Regions from separate parts of the Pseudomonas sp. NyZ480 genome, predicted to be linked through region 3. Evidence: predicted binding sites of a transcription regulator. Region 3 holds the regulator's gene; each other region holds the start of a gene.
What was found. Region 3 encodes FliA, which starts transcription of late flagellar genes. Its sites were predicted from a motif close to CTAAAGTTTNNNNNNNNNNNGCCGNTAA; they were not measured.
Positions count from the first base shown of each region.

Region 1 (5,460 bases), 1.5 Mb from region 3:
ACCCCACGGGTACTGGAACTGATCGCCCAAAGCGAGCGTGACGGCGGCCTGAATGCAGTCGATGCCCACACCTTCGTCCAAGAGGCGCTGCACACCTTCCGCTGGCACCAGGATGCCACGGTGACCGCCGAGCAGTATCAGCAGCTGCATGACCAGCACCGCCTGATCGCCGATGTGGTGGCCTTCAAAGGCCCACACATCAACCACCTGACGCCGCGCACGCTGGATATCGACGCGATCCAGGCCGGCATGCCTGCCAAGGGCATCCCGCCAAAAGCCGTGGTCGAAGGCCCTCCTACTCGCCGTCACCCGATCCTGTTGCGCCAGACCAGCTTCAAGGCGCTGCAAGAGACGGTCGCGTTCAGCGGTCAGCAGGGCAGCGAAGGCAGCCACACCGCGCGCTTCGGCGAAATCGAGCAACGCGGCGCGGCACTGACGCCCAAAGGCCGCCAGCTCTACGACACGCTGCTGGATGCGACCCGCGCGGCCCTGGGCGGCGCCCCGGCCGAGGCCAACGCCGAACGCTACATGGTGTTGCTCAAGGAGCAATTCGCCGCATTTCCGGATGACCTGGCCCAAATGCGCGAACAGGGTCTGGCCTACTTCCGCTACTTCCCCACCGAGAAGGGCTTGGCCGTACGGGATCAGGATGATCGCCCGACCACGCTGGAAGGGCTGATCGAAGCTGGCCATGTGCACTTCGAGGCGCTGGTGTACGAAGACTTCCTGCCGGTCAGTGCCGCGGGCATTTTCCAATCCAACCTCGGTGACGATGCCCAGGCCGAGTACGGTAGCAATGCCAACCGGGATGCTTTCGAGGCGGCACTTGGGCTGAAGGTACAGGATGAATTGACGCTGTATGCACAGAGTGAACAGCGTTCGCTGCAGGCATGTGCGCAGGCGTTGAACCTCGGCTCGATCTAAGCCTCGGTCATAAAGTCGCCGGCAAGCCCGCTTGCCGGCGACAGGTCCGTAGCAGTCAGCGGCCTACCCGAAATCGATCCACTTCCTGCCTCAACTGCGCTGCCAGCCCTTCTAGCTCCCGGGCAGTGAACGCCAGCTCGTTGGCCACGTCGCGTTGCTCGCTGTTGGCTTGCGCGATGCTCTGCAGGTTGCGGCTAAGCACCGTTGCCGTGCTGCTCTGCTCCTGTGTCGCGGTGCTGATGACGGCGAACTGTTCACCGGCAACGCGGCTTTGCTCATCGATGCGCGCCAGTGCCTCGGCCACTTTGTCGTTGCGCTCCAGGCCCTCCTGCATCAACTGGTTGCCCTGCTCCAGGGTGCTGATCGCATGCCCGGTCTGTTGCTGGATACTGGCGATCATGCCGGAAATTTCGTCCGTCGCCTGGCGCGTGCGGGCAGCCAGTCCTCGCACCTCATCAGCCACGACGGCGAAGCCTCGTCCCTGCTCGCCGGCCCGGGCCGCTTCAATGGCGGCGTTGAGCGCCAGCAAGTTGGTCTGCTCGGCAATCGCGGTGATCACCCCAACGATCCCACCGATTTCCTGGGAGCGAGCGCCCAGGGTGTCCATCACCGTAGCCGTGCCACCCAGCGCCTCGGCGATCTGGCGTAGCGAGCTCGATGCCTGATCCATGGCGTTACGGCCGATGCGGGTCTGCTGGGCATTATCGCGGGCCATGCGCTCGGTGCCCGCCATGTTGTCGGCGATGTTCATCGAGGTGGCGCTGAACTCCTCCACCGCGCCTGCCATGCTGGTGATCTCGCCGGACTGTTGGTCCATGCCTTCGCAAGCCCCGGCCGACAACCCGGCCAACGAGCGTGCCCGCCCGCTGACTTGCTCGGATGCATTGCGAATGTGCTCGACCATGGTCGACAGGGCCTCGCCCATCTTGTTGAAACTGCGTGCCAGCTGGCCGATTTCGTCATGGCTGGTGACATTCAGACGTGCATTGAGGTCGCCTGCTCCGAGGGCTTCGGCCTGCAGCACCAGGTCATCGAGGGGCCGAAGCTTGCGCCGCAACAACCACAGGGTCGCCGCCACCGCCAGCAGCATGGCCAGCAGGCTGCCGATGGCCAGGCGCCAGCCGACGCTCCAGGTCACCTCACGAATCTCCGCTTCCGGCATGCTCGCCACCACCGTCCATGGGCCTTCGGCGAAGGGCGCGGTGACGCTGAACAGTGGCTGCTCGGCATTGGCCGGCGGAACCAGCCATTGACCTCGTTCATCACGCAGGGCCAGCGAGCCGGTTTCACCAATGCGGAACCGCTTGAGGTTGGCGAACTGGGCATTCTGCGCGTCGGTGTAGTCGAAGCCGACGAACAACACAGCTATCACCCGCCCACTGCCATCGCTGACCGGCACGTAGCGAGTCATGTAGTTGCGCTCGAACAGCACGGCACGCCCGACATAGGTCTGGCCCGCCATCAGCTTTGCATAAGCCGGGTGCTGACGGTCGAGCTGGGTACCGATGGCGCGGCTACCATCCTGCTTGGTCAGCGAGGTGCTGATGCGCACGAAGTCGTCACCGCTGCGCACGAACAGCGTCGCGACACCCGCGGTCATCTGCTGGAATTCGTCCACCTGCTGGAAGTCGTTGTTCAGCAGCCGCTCGCCCAAGTACAACGCAGGCGTAGCCTGGCCTGCGACATTGACGGTTTCACCGGCATGCACTGTCAGGCCCGAGGCGAAACGCCGCTCGAACAAGCCGCTCAGGCGCTGGGTGTTGTCCTTGAGCGAGCTGTGGAAGGTTTCGAGCTGGTCGGCCAACAGCCGGGCCTCGCTGGCCAGGTGCTGCTGGCGGGTGGCGAGGTTGGCCTGGTCCAACGAGCGCAGGGCGAACAAGGTACTGCCGGTGATCACCAACGCCAGCACGATGGCGAGGGCGATTCCGAGCTGCGAGGCGATGCGTGCACGCGGTTGCGACATGGGGAAGCTCCTGACAAGTGGCCGGGATCATCCTGATCACCCAGGCCACCTGCGGGTTATCGACGAAAATCGCATCCTCTTCCGGGACGCTGGTGCCAGAGAATCGGCGTCGCAAGCCAATACTTGAGTGTCGGGCCGGGATATTCGCAAACGTTTTCGTTGTTGCAGCAAGCCCAGGATCCCACCCAGCCCTGAAGAAGGCGGCTTGCCGGCTAGAGGGGAGGCAGCATCTGCACATCCGGCAAACTCACCGCAGCCGCCTCCTCCTGCAGAAACACGCTCAGCCGTCGCAACCGCTCGCCACCCGGTCGGGTGCGCGGCCACACCAGATAGTAGTCCATGCCACTGGGCACCGCCGTGGGCCACGGCAGGCTCAGGCGTCCTTGCGCAACGTCCTCCGCCACCATCAGCAGGTCACCCATGGAAATCCCATAACCCCTGGCAGCCGCAATCATGCCCAGCTCCAGCGTGTCGAATACCTGGCCGCCCTTGAGCGAAACCTTTTCGGCAAGCCCCATGCGCTCTAGCCAAGCCCGCCAGTCACGCTTGTCCGGCGTTGGGTGCAGCAACTCGATACCCGCCAACCGGCGCTCGTCCCAGGGGCCATCCTTGAGCAAATCCGGCGCCCCCACCGGGATCAGTAACTCGCTGAATAACCGGCGCACTTCCCAGTCTGGTGGGAACACACCGTCACTGAGCAACACTGCACAGTCGAACGGCTCCTGATTGAAGTCCACATGGTCGACGTCCATCCAGGCGCTGGTCAGCTGCACCTCGTTACCCGGCTGCAAATGGCGAAAGCGGCTCAGGCGTGCCAGCAACCAGCGCATGGTCAAGGTCGAGGGCGCCTTCATGCGCAGGATGTCATCTTCACCGCGCAGGGTATCGCAAGCCCGCTCCAGCGCGGCGAAGCCCTCGCGCACACCCGGCAGCAGCACCCGCGCGGCCTCGGTCAATTGCAGGCTGCGCCCGCTGCGTACGAATAGGCGACAGGCGAAATGATCCTCCAAGGTGCGAATGTGTCGACTGACCGCACTCTGGGTAATCGAGAGCTCTTCGCCAGCGCGGGTGAAAGAGCTCAGCCGAGCGGCGGCTTCGAATGCGCGCAGTGCATAGAGCGCAGGCAACTGACGGGACATGGGGCACCTGAAAGAGGGCGTGGAAAGGAATGCAGATAATCATATATGCATGAGTTCAACTCATGCCAAGCATCGCTATTATCCTTTTGTGGAAAGTTGACCAAAGCCTCAGAATCGTCGCCTCGCCTACAGGATAAGCATCAAGGACCTCAACCATGCATGTCGCGCCCGCTACTGAACTCAAGGCTTTGCTGCGCCTGGCGGGGCCGCTGATCGCCTCGCAGTTGGCGCACATGCTGATGGTGTTGACCGACACCTTGATGATGGCCCGTATCAGCCCACAGGCCCTGGCAGGTGGCGGCCTGGGTGCGGCGAGCTATTCGTTCGTGTCGATTTTCTGCCTGGGTGTGATCGCTGCAGTCGGCACTCTGGTGGCGATTCGCAAAGGGGCGAATGACATCGAGGGCGCTACCCGCCTGGCACAGAACGGCCTGTGGTTGGCCTGGGGTCTGGCGCTGGTCGCGGCCCTGGTGCTGTGGAACCTCGAGCCTGTGTTACTGCTGTTCGGCCAGAAGCCCGAGAACGTGGCCTCGGCGGCCGAATTCCTTACCCTGCTGCCCTTGGCCCTGCCTGGCTACCTGACGTTCATGGCCTTGCGCGGATTCACCAGCGCATTGGGTCGCTCGACGCCAGTGATGGTCATCAGCCTGGTGGGCACGGTGCTCAACTATCTGTTCAACGTCGCGCTGATCGAAGGCATGTTCGGCCTGCCCAAGCTTGGCCTGATGGGCATCGGCCTGGTCACCGCCGTGGTGTCGATGGGCATGGCCATTGCCCTGGCGCTGTACATCCACTGGCACCCGGCCTATACACCCTACCCGCTACGCCGGGGCCTGTCGCGCCCTTCCCTGCCTGCCCTGCGGGAACTGTGGCGGCTAGGTCTGCCGATTGGCGGTACCTACATGGTGGAGGTGGGGCTGTTCGCCTTCGCCGCGCTGTGCATGGGTGTGCTCGGTAGCACGGAACTGGCGGCGCACCAGATCGCCCTGCAAATCGTGTCCACCGCATTCATGGTACCAACCGGGCTGTCGTACGCGGTGACCATGCGAGTGGGGCTTTACTACGGCGCCGACAACCTGTTGGCGGCACGCAGCGCTGGGCGTGTGGGAATCGGCTTCGGCGCGATGATCATGTTCGCCTTTGCCGCGCTGTTCTGGCTGCGTCCGGAGATGCTGGTAGGCCTGTTCATCGACGGCGATGACCCAGCCTTCGCGGCGATCTACCAGCTGGCGGTAAGCCTGCTGATGGTCGCGGCCTGGTTCGAGCTGTTCGATGGCGTGCAGACCATCGCCATGGGCTCGATACGTGGGCTGAAGGATGCCAAGACCACCTTCCTGATCGGGCTGTGCTGCTACTGGCTGGTAGGCGCACCGGCAGCGTGGCTGCTCACCTTCACCCTGGGCGGCGGTGCGGTCGGCGTGTGGTGGGGGCTGG
Region 1 is NZ_CP120626.1:5,289,074-5,294,533, forward strand. It holds gene P3R38_RS24330 (VOC family protein) at 1-924, shown strand, start outside; gene P3R38_RS24335 (methyl-accepting chemotaxis protein) at 980-2,887, opposite strand; gene P3R38_RS24340 (LysR substrate-binding domain-containing protein) at 3,100-4,026, opposite strand; gene P3R38_RS24345 (NorM family multidrug efflux MATE transporter) at 4,182-5,460, shown strand, end outside.
Region 1: a site for FliA is predicted at 2,988-3,015, ahead of P3R38_RS24335 (methyl-accepting chemotaxis protein). Genes of this name have one in related genera too.

Region 2 (5,460 bases), 2.1 Mb from region 3:
CCGAGGTGCTGGACTGGCAGAACCTGTGCGTCGAGCGTTACCAGATCCTGCTCGATGAACAGCCGGAGGCGAACCGCCGGTTGTTCGAAGGGTTCCTCGACTATGCCGAAAAGCACCAGCGGGTAATTGCCCGGTTCGGGCGTTTCCCGCATCGCAACCTGGTGCTGGGGCGGCCGAGCACCAGTGAAGAGATGGACTTTCTGCTGGAGCCTGGGTCCAGGTTCTAGCGCCGTGCGCCGGCTCCCACAAGACGCGTAGGAGCCGGTTTGCCGGCGATGCGGCCCGCCATCTCAGATCCGGAAACTCCCCACCAGCTGTTTCAACCGCTCCACCTGGTGTTCGAGGTCGGTGCAGGCACGCAAGGTGCTCTGCAGGTTTTGCACGCCTTCCTGATTCAATGCATTGATCTCGGTAATGTCGACGTTGATCGACTCCACCACGGCAGTCTGTTCTTCGGTAGCGGTCGCGACCGACTGGTTCATGCCATCGATTTCCCCAATGCGCTGGGTCACGCTGCTCAACCGTTCACCCGCCTGATTGGCGATGCCAACGCTGTGGTCGCTGTGCTGTCGGCTCTGGTTCATGGTGCTGACCGCCACCTGCGCGCCGGCCTGCAGCTCTTCGATCAGGCGCTGTACCTGCTGTGCCGATTCCTGGGTGCGATGGGCCAGGTTGCGTACCTCATCGGCCACCACGGCAAAACCACGTCCGGCCTCGCCCGCGCGAGCAGCTTCGATCGCGGCGTTGAGCGCCAGCAGGTTGGTCTGCTGGGAAATACCGCTGATCACATCGAGAATCTGGCCGATGTTCGCGGTGTGTGCGTTCAGCGTTTCGATGTTGCCGCAGGAGTCGCTGATGCGCGCCGACAGCTGGTTCATCACCTCTATCGTGCGACCAACCACCTGGTGACCATCCTCGGCCAGGCCTCGTGCTTCGCTGGAATGCTGCGAGGCCAGCGCCGCGTTCTGGGCGATTTCCTGGGCCGCGGCACCCAGCTGGTTGATGGCCGCGGCCACGCTGCTGGTGCGGCTGGACTGCTGGTCGGCATTGTCGATCGAGGCATTGGAGGCCGACACCACCTGTGCCGCTACCGCATTGACCTGGCCAGTGGCCGAGGCGACTTCGCGGATGGACTCGTGGATTCGCTCGACGAAGCGGTTGAACGATTTGCCGAGGCTGCCGAATTCGTCCTGAGCATGAATGGTCAGGCGGCGGGTCAGGTCACCTTCACCTTCGGCGATGTCATGCATCGCGCGTCCCATCAAGTGCAGTGGCTCCATCAGCACGCGTATCAGCAGGCTCAGCAGGCCAATGATCACCACCACCGCAATCAGGGTCGCGACGATGGCCGAGGTGCGTAGCTCGCCCAGCATGGCGAAGGCCGCGTCTTGGTCGAGGACCAGTGCCACGTACCAATCAGCAGAGGGTACGCCGTCGACATGGGTGAAGCTGATGAACTGCTTGCGCCCGTCCAGCTCGACCTCCTGCAGGCCGTTGGTGGTGCGCGGCGGAGTGCCTGGATAGACGTCGGCCAAGGTCTTGAGCGCAAGTTCGGCCTTGGGGTGGATCAGGATCTTGCCTTCGCCGTTGACGATAAATGCATGCCCGCGGCCATCGAAGTCCAGGGTGTTGATCAGGTTGCTGATGGTCTGCAGGTCGGTGTCTACGCCGCTGACGCCAATCAGCTTGCCAGCCTGTTGCACCGGCGTGGCCAGGGTGATCACCAGCTTACCGGCGGATGCCGAGATGTAGGGTTCGGTGACGATGGTCCGGTTGGCGGCGCTGGCGGCCTTGTACCAGCCTCTTGCACGAGGGTCGTAGTCGGCGGCGCGGTTGCCGACCGGTACCGACTGCATGCTGCCATCCTGGCCGCCGAAGTAGGTGAGTTGGAAGTTGCTGCCATACACCGGCAGCGACAGGCTGCGGTCGAGGCTGGCCTTGCCAGGGCCGTCCAGCGCGACTTGCTGGGCCAGCGAGTCGAGCAGTTGGATGCGGCTGTCGAGCCAGTTGTGGATGTTGCCCGCCGTCAGATTGCCCAGGTCCCTCAGGGTAGCTTGCGTATCGCTGCGCAGCGACTGACGTTGTCGGTAGTCGTTGAACAGGACGAAACAGGTGAAGGCGACCGCTACCACGAGGGCGGCGGCCAGCAGAATCTTGTGGCTGAACTTCAGGTTCTTGGTCATGAATACGGTCTGCGCAAGGCAAGTCGGAGGGAGAGGGTGTGGCAATCCGCCACAGCGCCGCTCGCTGTGTCGACCTGGCGCAAGGAAACCTTAATCGTTTGCGCAGCGCCAGCCGACCGACGGTGCATGTGTAAAGGGTGGCATCCAGGGAACCAGGGAGGGTTTTTCCCGTCGAAGGACACTGCAGGCCACTCGCCTGCACCTACTTGTCCAGGAGTGTCCCTTCATGTCGTTGCGTTCCCTCGCCCTGTTGTCCTTGTGCGTCGTCCTGACTGCGTGCAGCAAGATCAATCAGGAAAACTATTCCAAGCTCAAGGCCGGTATGAACAAGGCCGAGGTCGAGCAACTGCTCGGCACGCCCACCGAGTGCTCTGGCGCACTGGGCATGAGCAGCTGCACCTGGGGGGACGAAAAGAGCTTCATCAGCGTGCAGTACGCAGCTGACAGGGTTCTGATGTACTCAGGGCAGGGTCTCAAATGAAGCGTCTGCACCTGCTGCTGGGTCTGTGCCTGGTGATGCTGCTGGGGGGGTGCGCCACGTCGGCCAACGACCCGCTGGCACCAAAGACCGCAGGCAACGTCGACCTCAAGCGTTACCAAGGCAAGTGGTACGAGCTGGCCCGACTGCCAATGCCTTACCAGAGCGAATGTGCCCAGTCAGAGGCCCATTACAACCTCAAGCAGGATGGCTCGTATGGCGTGCTCAACCGGTGCCGGACGATGGGCGACGAGTGGTTGCGCGCCGAGGGGCATGCCAACATTCAGGAGCCAGGCCATACCGACAAGTTATGGGTGGAATTCGATAACTGGTTCACCCGCCTGGTACCGGGTCTGACCAAGGGCGAGTACTGGATCCTGTACGTGGATGACCGTTACCGCACGGCAATCGTCGGCAGCCCGGACCGCAAGTACCTGTGGATTCTTTCGCGCACGCCGACCTTGCCGGCCTGGGAGCGCGAGAACCTGTTGTCCGAAGCCCGGCAGCAGGGTTACGACACCAGTCGCTTGATCTGGCGCACGGCCGACAAGCAGATCGTGCAGATGCATTGATGCCAGCCTCCTCGCCGGCATCCAGCTCCTCGTAGGAGCCGGCTTGCCGGCGAAAGGGCCATTTCTCGACACGTCATCCCAACAGCTGCCGCAACACCTGTGCGAACGCCCGTGCGCTTTCCTCTTCCTGGGCATGTCGCCCCTGACGCACTACCCACTGACCATTGACCATTACATCCCGTACCTGACGATCTCCACCGGCAAACAGCCAGCGGTTCAGAATGGCGTCGCCATCGGCAGTGGCGATGTACGGGTCCTGCCCGTCGAGCACGAGCCAGTCGGCCCGTTTGCCCCGTTCCAGGGTGCCGATGGTCTGGCCCAGCGCCTGGGCCCCGCCGCTTAGCGCTGCGTCATACAGCGTACGTCCCACCATCGGCTGGCGTTCACCATGCAGGCGGTTGCGCCGCTGGTCCCGCAGGCGCTGTCCGTATTCCAGCCAGCGCAGTTCTTCCACTACGCTCAGCGAGACATGGCTGTCCGAGCCGATGCCCAGTCGTCCACCTTCAGCCAGGTAATCCACCGCCGGGAAGATGCCATCACCCAGGTTGGCTTCGGTGGTCAGGCACAGGCCTGCGACGGCACCGCTGCGGGCCATGGCCGTCACTTCATCGGCAATGGCGTGGGTGGCATGTACCAGGCACCAGCGCTGGTCGACGCTTACGTGCTCGTACAGCCACTGCAGTGGGCGCAGGCCGCTCCAGGCCAGGCAGTCATCCACTTCTTTCTGCTGTTCGGCGATGTGGATGTGAACCGGGCACTGCTGATTGGTCGCTGCCAGCACCTGGTCGATCTGCCCAGGGGTAACCGCACGCAAGGAGTGGAAGCACAGGCCGAGCTGCTGCGCGGGTTGGGCCGCCAGGACAGGGGCGAGCTGTGCCTGCAGGGCCAGGTACTGTTCCGTGGTGTTGATGAAGCGGCGCTGGCCTTCATTGGGGGCCTGGCCGCCGAAGCCTGAATGGCTGTAAAGCACGGGCAGCAAGGTCAGGCCGATACCGCTGCTGTTGGCGGCGGCGCTGATGCGCCGGGACAGCTCGGTGGGGTCGGCGTAGGCCTTTCCTGCCTGGTCATGATGGACATAGTGGAACTCGGCCACCGAGGTATAACCGGCCTTGAGCATCTCGATGTAAAGCTGGCGGGCGATGACGTGCAGTTGCTCCGGCGAGATCTTGCCGACCATCCGGTACATCAGCTCGCGCCAGGTCCAGAAGCTGTCGTTGGGATTGCCGGCCACCTCGGCCAGGCCTGCCATGGCGCGCTGGAATGCGTGGGAGTGCAAGTTCGGCATGCCCGGCAACAGCGGCCCGTGCAACCGTTCGGCGCCCTCAGCGCTGGCATTGGCTTGCACGTCTGTCAGGTGGCCATCGACAGCGACCTCCAGACGGACATCGTTAGCCCAACCGTTGGGCAGGAGGGCGCGTTCGGCGAAGTAGGCGGGCATGTGGCGATCCTGTTATTGTTCAGCTTGTATATACATATACAGCCGTTTGCCTGCCGGGTAAACTCCGGCAAGCTACCGCTCAATCAATTCGCACAAGGACCAAACGCCGTGCCGACACCTCCTGTCTCCACGCTGGTCGCCCAGATGGGCGAAGGGCCGGCGCCGCTGTATGCCCGGGTCAAGCAGATGATCGTCCAGCAGATCGAAAACGGCAGCTGGCCGCCACACCACCGGGTTCCCTCGGAAAGCGAGCTGGTCAGCGAACTGGGCTTCAGTCGCATGACCATCAACCGCGCCCTGCGCGAGCTGACCGCAGAGGGCTTGCTGGTCCGCATGCAGGGCGTAGGTACCTTCGTCGCCGAACCCAAGACCCGCTCGGCGCTGTTCGAAGTCCATAACATCGCCGACGAAATTGCCGCCCGGGGCCACCAGCATAGCTGTCAGGTGATCACCCTTGCCGAAGAGGCGGCCGGTTCCGAGCGGGCGCTGGCCCTGGACATGCGCGAAGGTCAGCGGGTGTTCCACTCGCTGATCGTGCACTACGAGAATGGCGTACCGGTGCAAATCGAGGACCGCTATGTCAACGCTGCCATCGCCCCGGACTACCTCAAGCAGGATTTTACCCGGCAGACCCCGTATGCCTACCTGTCCCAGGTTGCGCCACTGACAGAAGGCGAGCATGTGGTCGAGGCCATCCTCGCCGAACCCGATGAGTGCCAATTACTGCAGATCGAGCGTGGCGAGCCTTGCCTGCTGATCCGTCGGCGTACTTGGTCCGGTCGTCTGCCC
Region 2 is NZ_CP120626.1:416,690-422,149, forward strand. It holds gene P3R38_RS01855 (DUF924 family protein) at 1-227, shown strand, start outside; gene P3R38_RS01860 (methyl-accepting chemotaxis protein) at 291-2,183, opposite strand; gene bamE (outer membrane protein assembly factor BamE) at 2,410-2,664, shown strand; gene P3R38_RS01870 (lipocalin family protein) at 2,661-3,233, shown strand; gene P3R38_RS01875 (formimidoylglutamate deiminase) at 3,307-4,671, opposite strand; gene hutC (histidine utilization repressor) at 4,816-5,460, shown strand, end outside.
Region 2: a site for FliA is predicted at 2,250-2,277, ahead of P3R38_RS01860 (methyl-accepting chemotaxis protein). Genes of this name have one in related genera too.

Region 3 (5,460 bases):
GTCGGATTGTGTCGCGCCATCGTGCAAAGCATTGTCGGCGTTGAGTCCGAGCTGCCTGTCATCACCCTTGAGCCAAGGTTGGAACAGATTTTGCTCAATAGTCTGCAAAGGGCCGGACAAGGTCAGGAAGACGGTGTTCTTCTGGAACCGAGCATGGCCGAAAAGCTGCAGCGTTCGTTGATCGAAGCTGCCCAGCGCCAAGAGATGCAAGGCCTGCCGGCCATCCTCCTGGTAGCGGGCCCGATCCGAGCCATGCTGTCGCGCTTCGGTCGTCTGGCTGTACCGAATTTGCATGTTCTGGCGTATCAGGAAATACCGGATAACAAGCAAGTCACCATCGTTGCCACTGTGGGCCCTAACGGCTGAGGTAGTGGGTTATGCAAGTTAAGCGTTTTTTCGCCGCCGATATGCGTCAGGCCATGAAGCTGGTCCGGGATGAGCTTGGCTCCGATGCCGCCATCATCGGTAACCGCCGTATTGCCGGTGGTGTCGAACTGACGGCTGCGCTGGACTACAAACTGTCGGCCCTGGCTCCGCGTGTGCCCAATGCCGAGCTTGAGCAAGAGCTGCGCAAGACCCAGTCGCGCATTGCCAACGTCCAGGCTGAGCTGGACAACCGTGATGACACAGCCGAAGGCAATCGCCAATTGTTCGCCGGGCAGTCGTTGACTGCCTCGGAGCCTTTGATCGAGCCTCACGTCGACATGCCGGCCCCTGCCGCGGCACCTGCGCCGGCGCCGGTCGACCCGCGTTTGTTCGATGCCATGCGCTCGGAGCTGTCGGGGCTGCGCGAGCTGCTGGAAGTGCAGCTTGGCTCGCTGGCCTGGAGCCAGTTGCAGGGCAGCAAGCCGCAGCAGGCCAACCTCTGGCGTCGACTGCAGCGTATTGGCCTGTCCGGTCCGATCGCTCGCGAGCTGCTGGATCTGACGGGCGAAATCGAAGAGCCGCGCCAGGCTTGGCGCATGCTGCTGGCGCACTTGGCACGGATGATCGAAGTGCCCGAGGTCGAGCCGATCGAGGAGGGCGGTGTCATCGCCATGGTCGGCCCGGCCGGCATGGGCAAGACCACCACCCTGGCCAAGCTGGCCGCCCGCTACGTGCTCAAGTACGGCCCGCAGAACCTGGCGCTGGTGAGCATGGACAGCTTCCGTATCGGCGCGCAGGAGCAGCTCAAGACCTTGGGTCGTATCCTCAATGTACCGGTGACCTACGTCGATCCAGGCCAGTCGCTGGCCCAGGCGCTGGAGCCGCTGTTGCGCAAGCGCGTGGTGTTGATCGACACCGCCGGCCTGCAAGCCAGCGACCCGGCCCTGCGCATGCAACTGGAAACCCTGGCCGGTCGTGGCATTGCCGCCAAGAACTACCTGGTATTGGCAACCACCAGCCAGAAGCAGGTGCTGACCGCCGCCTACCACAGCTACAAGCGCTGCGGGCTGGCCGGTTGTATCCTGACCAAACTCGATGAAACGGCCAGCCTCGGTGATGTGCTGAGCCTTGCCATCAGTCATGAACTGCCCGTGGCCTACCTTACCGATGGCCCGCGCATTCCTGACGACCTGCACCTGCCGCGCGCGCACCAGTTGGTCAGCCGCGCGGTCAGTGTGCAGTTGCAGGACGAGCCCAGCGAAGAGGCCATGGCCGACATGTTCGCTGATCTCTATCACAACCCTCGGCGAGCGGGTTGATGATGCAGCGTGTGCACAGTACCTACACCAAGGGGCCCGCAGAATTGCCTCCCGTGGGGTTTGGGTCCAAGCGAGACAAGGTAAACAACAGACATGGGTAGCATGCATCCCGTACAGGTGATCGCCGTAACCGGTGGCAAAGGTGGCGTCGGCAAGACTAACGTTTCAGTGAACCTGTCCCTGGCGCTGGCTGAGCTTGGTCGGCGGGTCATGCTGCTGGACGCCGACCTGGGCCTTGCCAATGTCGACGTACTGCTGGGCCTGACGCCCAAGCGCACCCTGGCCGATGTGATCGAGGGGCGTTGCGAGCTGCGCGATGTCCTGCTGCAAGGCCCAGGCGGTGTGCGGATCGTGCCAGCGGCCTCAGGCACGCAGAGCATGGTGCACCTGGCGCCTGCCCAGCATGCAGGGCTTATCCAGGCATTCAGCGAGATCGGCGACAACCTCGACGTGCTGGTGATCGACACTGCTGCGGGTATTGGTGACTCGGTAGTCAGCTTCGTGCGCGCCGCCCAGGAAGTGCTGCTGGTGGTGTGTGACGAGCCGACCTCGATCACCGACGCCTACGCGCTGATCAAGCTGCTCAACCGTGACTACGGCATGAACCGTTTCCGTGTGCTGGCCAACATGGCGCAGAGCCCGCAGGAAGGGCGCAATCTGTTCGCCAAGTTGACCAAGGTCACCGATCGCTTCCTTGACGTCGCCCTACAATACGTCGGCGCCGTGCCGTATGACGAATGCGTGCGCAAGGCAGTTCAGAAACAGCGCGCCGTGTATGAAGCCTTCCCGCGGTCCAAGTGCGCCCTGGCGTTCAAGGCCATTGCGCAGAAGGTCGACAGCTGGCCGCTGCCGGCCAACCCCCGCGGGCACCTGGAATTCTTCGTCGAGCGTCTGGTGCAGCCCACCAGCGCAGGGCCGGTCCTATGAACGCGAGCGGTTTCAAGATGTACAGCAGGGCGTCCAAGGATGCCCAGTACGAACTGGTGGAGCGGTATGCGCCACTGGTCAAACGCATCGCCTACCACCTGCTGGCCCGTCTGCCAGCCAATGTCCAGGTGGAGGACCTGATCCAGGCCGGCATGATCGGCCTCCTGGAAGTGGCCAACAAATACGACGCCAGCAAGGGCGCAAGCTTCGAAACCTATGCGGGTATTCGAATCCGTGGCGCGATGCTCGACGAGGTGCGCAAGGGCGATTGGGCGCCGCGTTCCGTGCACCGAAACACGCGCATGGTCAGTGACGCGATGCGGTCTGTTGAAGCCAGAACAGGTCGCGACGCTAAAGATCACGAAGTTGCTGCCGAACTTCAATTGAGTCTCGATGATTACTACGGGATTTTGAACGATACCCTGGGCAGTCGCCTGTTCAGCTTCGACGACCTGTTGCAGGACGGCGAGCACGAAGGGTTGCACGAGGATGGGGCCAGCGGCCAGATCGAGCCGTCGCGCGATCTGGAGGACGAACGCTTCCAGGCTGCCCTGACCGATGCGATCGCCAACTTGCCGGAGCGTGAGCGGCTGGTGCTGGCGCTGTACTACGACGAAGAGCTGAACCTCAAGGAAATCGGTGAGGTGCTTGGGGTCAGCGAATCGCGTGTCAGCCAGCTGCACAGCCAATGCGCGGCGCGCCTGCGCAGTCGTCTTGGGGAATGGCGGGCACGTTGAGCCTGGGGTCGTTGCAGTCGTTTCACGTTGTACCGAATTGATTGAATGCGTGCTCGGGGCCGAGCGCGTTTGAGACTGCTTGGAGGTCTAATTGAACAAAGACATGAAAATCCTCATCGTTGACGACTTTTCGACGATGCGGCGGATCATCAAGAACCTGTTGCGTGATCTGGGTTTCACCAATACCGATGAAGCCGACGACGGCACCACGGCGCTGCCGATGCTCGAAAGTGGCCATTACGATTTCCTGGTGACCGACTGGAACATGCCGGGCATGTCCGGGATCGACCTGTTGCGCAAAGTGCGCGCCCATGATCGCCTCAAGGGGATGCCGGTGCTGATGGTGACCGCCGAAGCCAAGCGCGACCAGATCATCGAAGCGGCCCAGGCCGGCGTCAATGGCTACGTGGTCAAGCCTTTCACTGCCCAAGTGCTCAAGGAAAAGATCGAGAAAATCTTCGAGCGCGTTAACGGCTGAGGCACGTAAGGGGGGCGCCATGGAACCATCACATACGTCTTTGGGCGAGTTCGAATCGACCCTGAAGAAACATGCCGAGGAGTTGGTCGAGAGCCTGGAACGGGGACGTTTCGGCGATGCGGTGCAGCTGATCCATCAGCTGAACCAGACCCGCGACCGTGGCTTGTATCAGGAAGTCGGCAAGCTCACCCGCGAGCTGCACAGCGCGATCGTCAGCTTCCAGATCGACCCGCGCATGCCGCAGGCCGAGGAGGTCTCGCAGATCACCGACGCCACCGAGCGCCTGTCCTACGTGGTCAAACTCACCGAGGGTGCGGCCAACCGCACCATGGACCTGGTGGAGCAGAGCACGCCGGTACTCAACGAGCTGTCCGCCGAGGCCCAGGCCCTGAGCGTTGACTGGCAACGGTTCATGCGCCGCGAGGTGGCAGCACCGGAGTTTCGTGAGCTGGTCAAGCGCGTCGACAGTTTCCTGACGCATAGCGCCGACGGGAACCGCAAGGTCGCCGGCCACCTCAACGATATCTTGCTGGCTCAGGACTATCAGGACCTGACCGGCCAGGTGATCAAGCGGGTAACCGCACTGGTCACCGAAGTAGAAAGCAATCTGCTCAAGCTCGTGCTGATGGCCAGTCAGGTCGACCGTTTTGCCGGTATCGAACATGACCACCAGCAGCTGCGCGCTGAAAAAGATCAAGAAAAACATCCAACCCGGGGTGAAGGTCCGCAGATTCATGCCGATAAGCGTGAAGACGTCGTGTCCGGTCAGGACGATGTCGATGATCTGCTGTCCAGTCTGGGTTTTTAGGGAGCACGTTTAATGAGCTTCGGCGCCGATGAAGAAATCCTTCAGGATTTCCTGGTAGAAGCCGGCGAAATTCTTGAGCAACTGTCCGAGCAACTGGTCGAGCTGGAAAGCCGGCCTGACGATGCTGACCTGCTCAATGCGATCTTTCGCGGTTTTCACACTGTAAAAGGGGGCGCCGGCTTCCTTCAGCTCAATGAGCTGGTGGAGTGCTGCCATATCGCGGAGAACGTGTTCGACATCCTGCGCAAAGGTGAGCGCCGGGTCGATGCGGAACTGATGGACGTGGTCCTGGAAGCCCTGGACACGGTCAACAGCATGTTCGGCCAGGTGCGCGAGCGCAGCGAGATCACGCCAGCCACGTCTGAACTGCTGGCGGCGCTCTCGCGCTTGGCCGAGCCGGCCGGGGCCGAGGTCGCCGCGCCGGTGGTCGAAGCCGCGCCGGTGGCCGAACAGGCCGTCGCCGAAGCCGATATCACCGACACCGAATTCGAACAACTGCTCGACTCGCTCGATGCCGTGAAAGCCCAGGCCGAGGCCGCTTCCGAGCAGCTGCAGGGCGAAACGCTGACCGGCAGTGGCGATGAAATCACCGATGCCGAATTCGAATCGTTGCTCGATCAGTTGCACGGCAAGGGCCAGTTCTCGCCCGAGCTCGCCGCCGCCGAGCCGCAAGCGGCGGCCAGCGCACCGGCGAGCGATGAAATCACCGACGAAGAATTCGAGTCGCTGCTCGATCAGTTGCACGGCAAAGGCTCGTTCCAGGCCGACGCTTTGCCTTCGGCAGCCGCGCCCGCAGCCCAGTCCCCAGCGGCATCGGCAACTGCC
Region 3 is NZ_CP120626.1:3,790,139-3,795,598, reverse strand. It holds gene flhA (flagellar biosynthesis protein FlhA) at 1-366, shown strand, start outside; gene flhF (flagellar biosynthesis protein FlhF) at 378-1,685, shown strand; gene fleN (flagellar synthesis regulator FleN) at 1,779-2,612, shown strand; gene fliA (RNA polymerase sigma factor FliA) at 2,609-3,349, shown strand; gene P3R38_RS17355 (chemotaxis response regulator CheY) at 3,453-3,827, shown strand; gene P3R38_RS17350 (protein phosphatase CheZ) at 3,847-4,635, shown strand; gene P3R38_RS17345 (chemotaxis protein CheA) at 4,648-5,460, shown strand, end outside.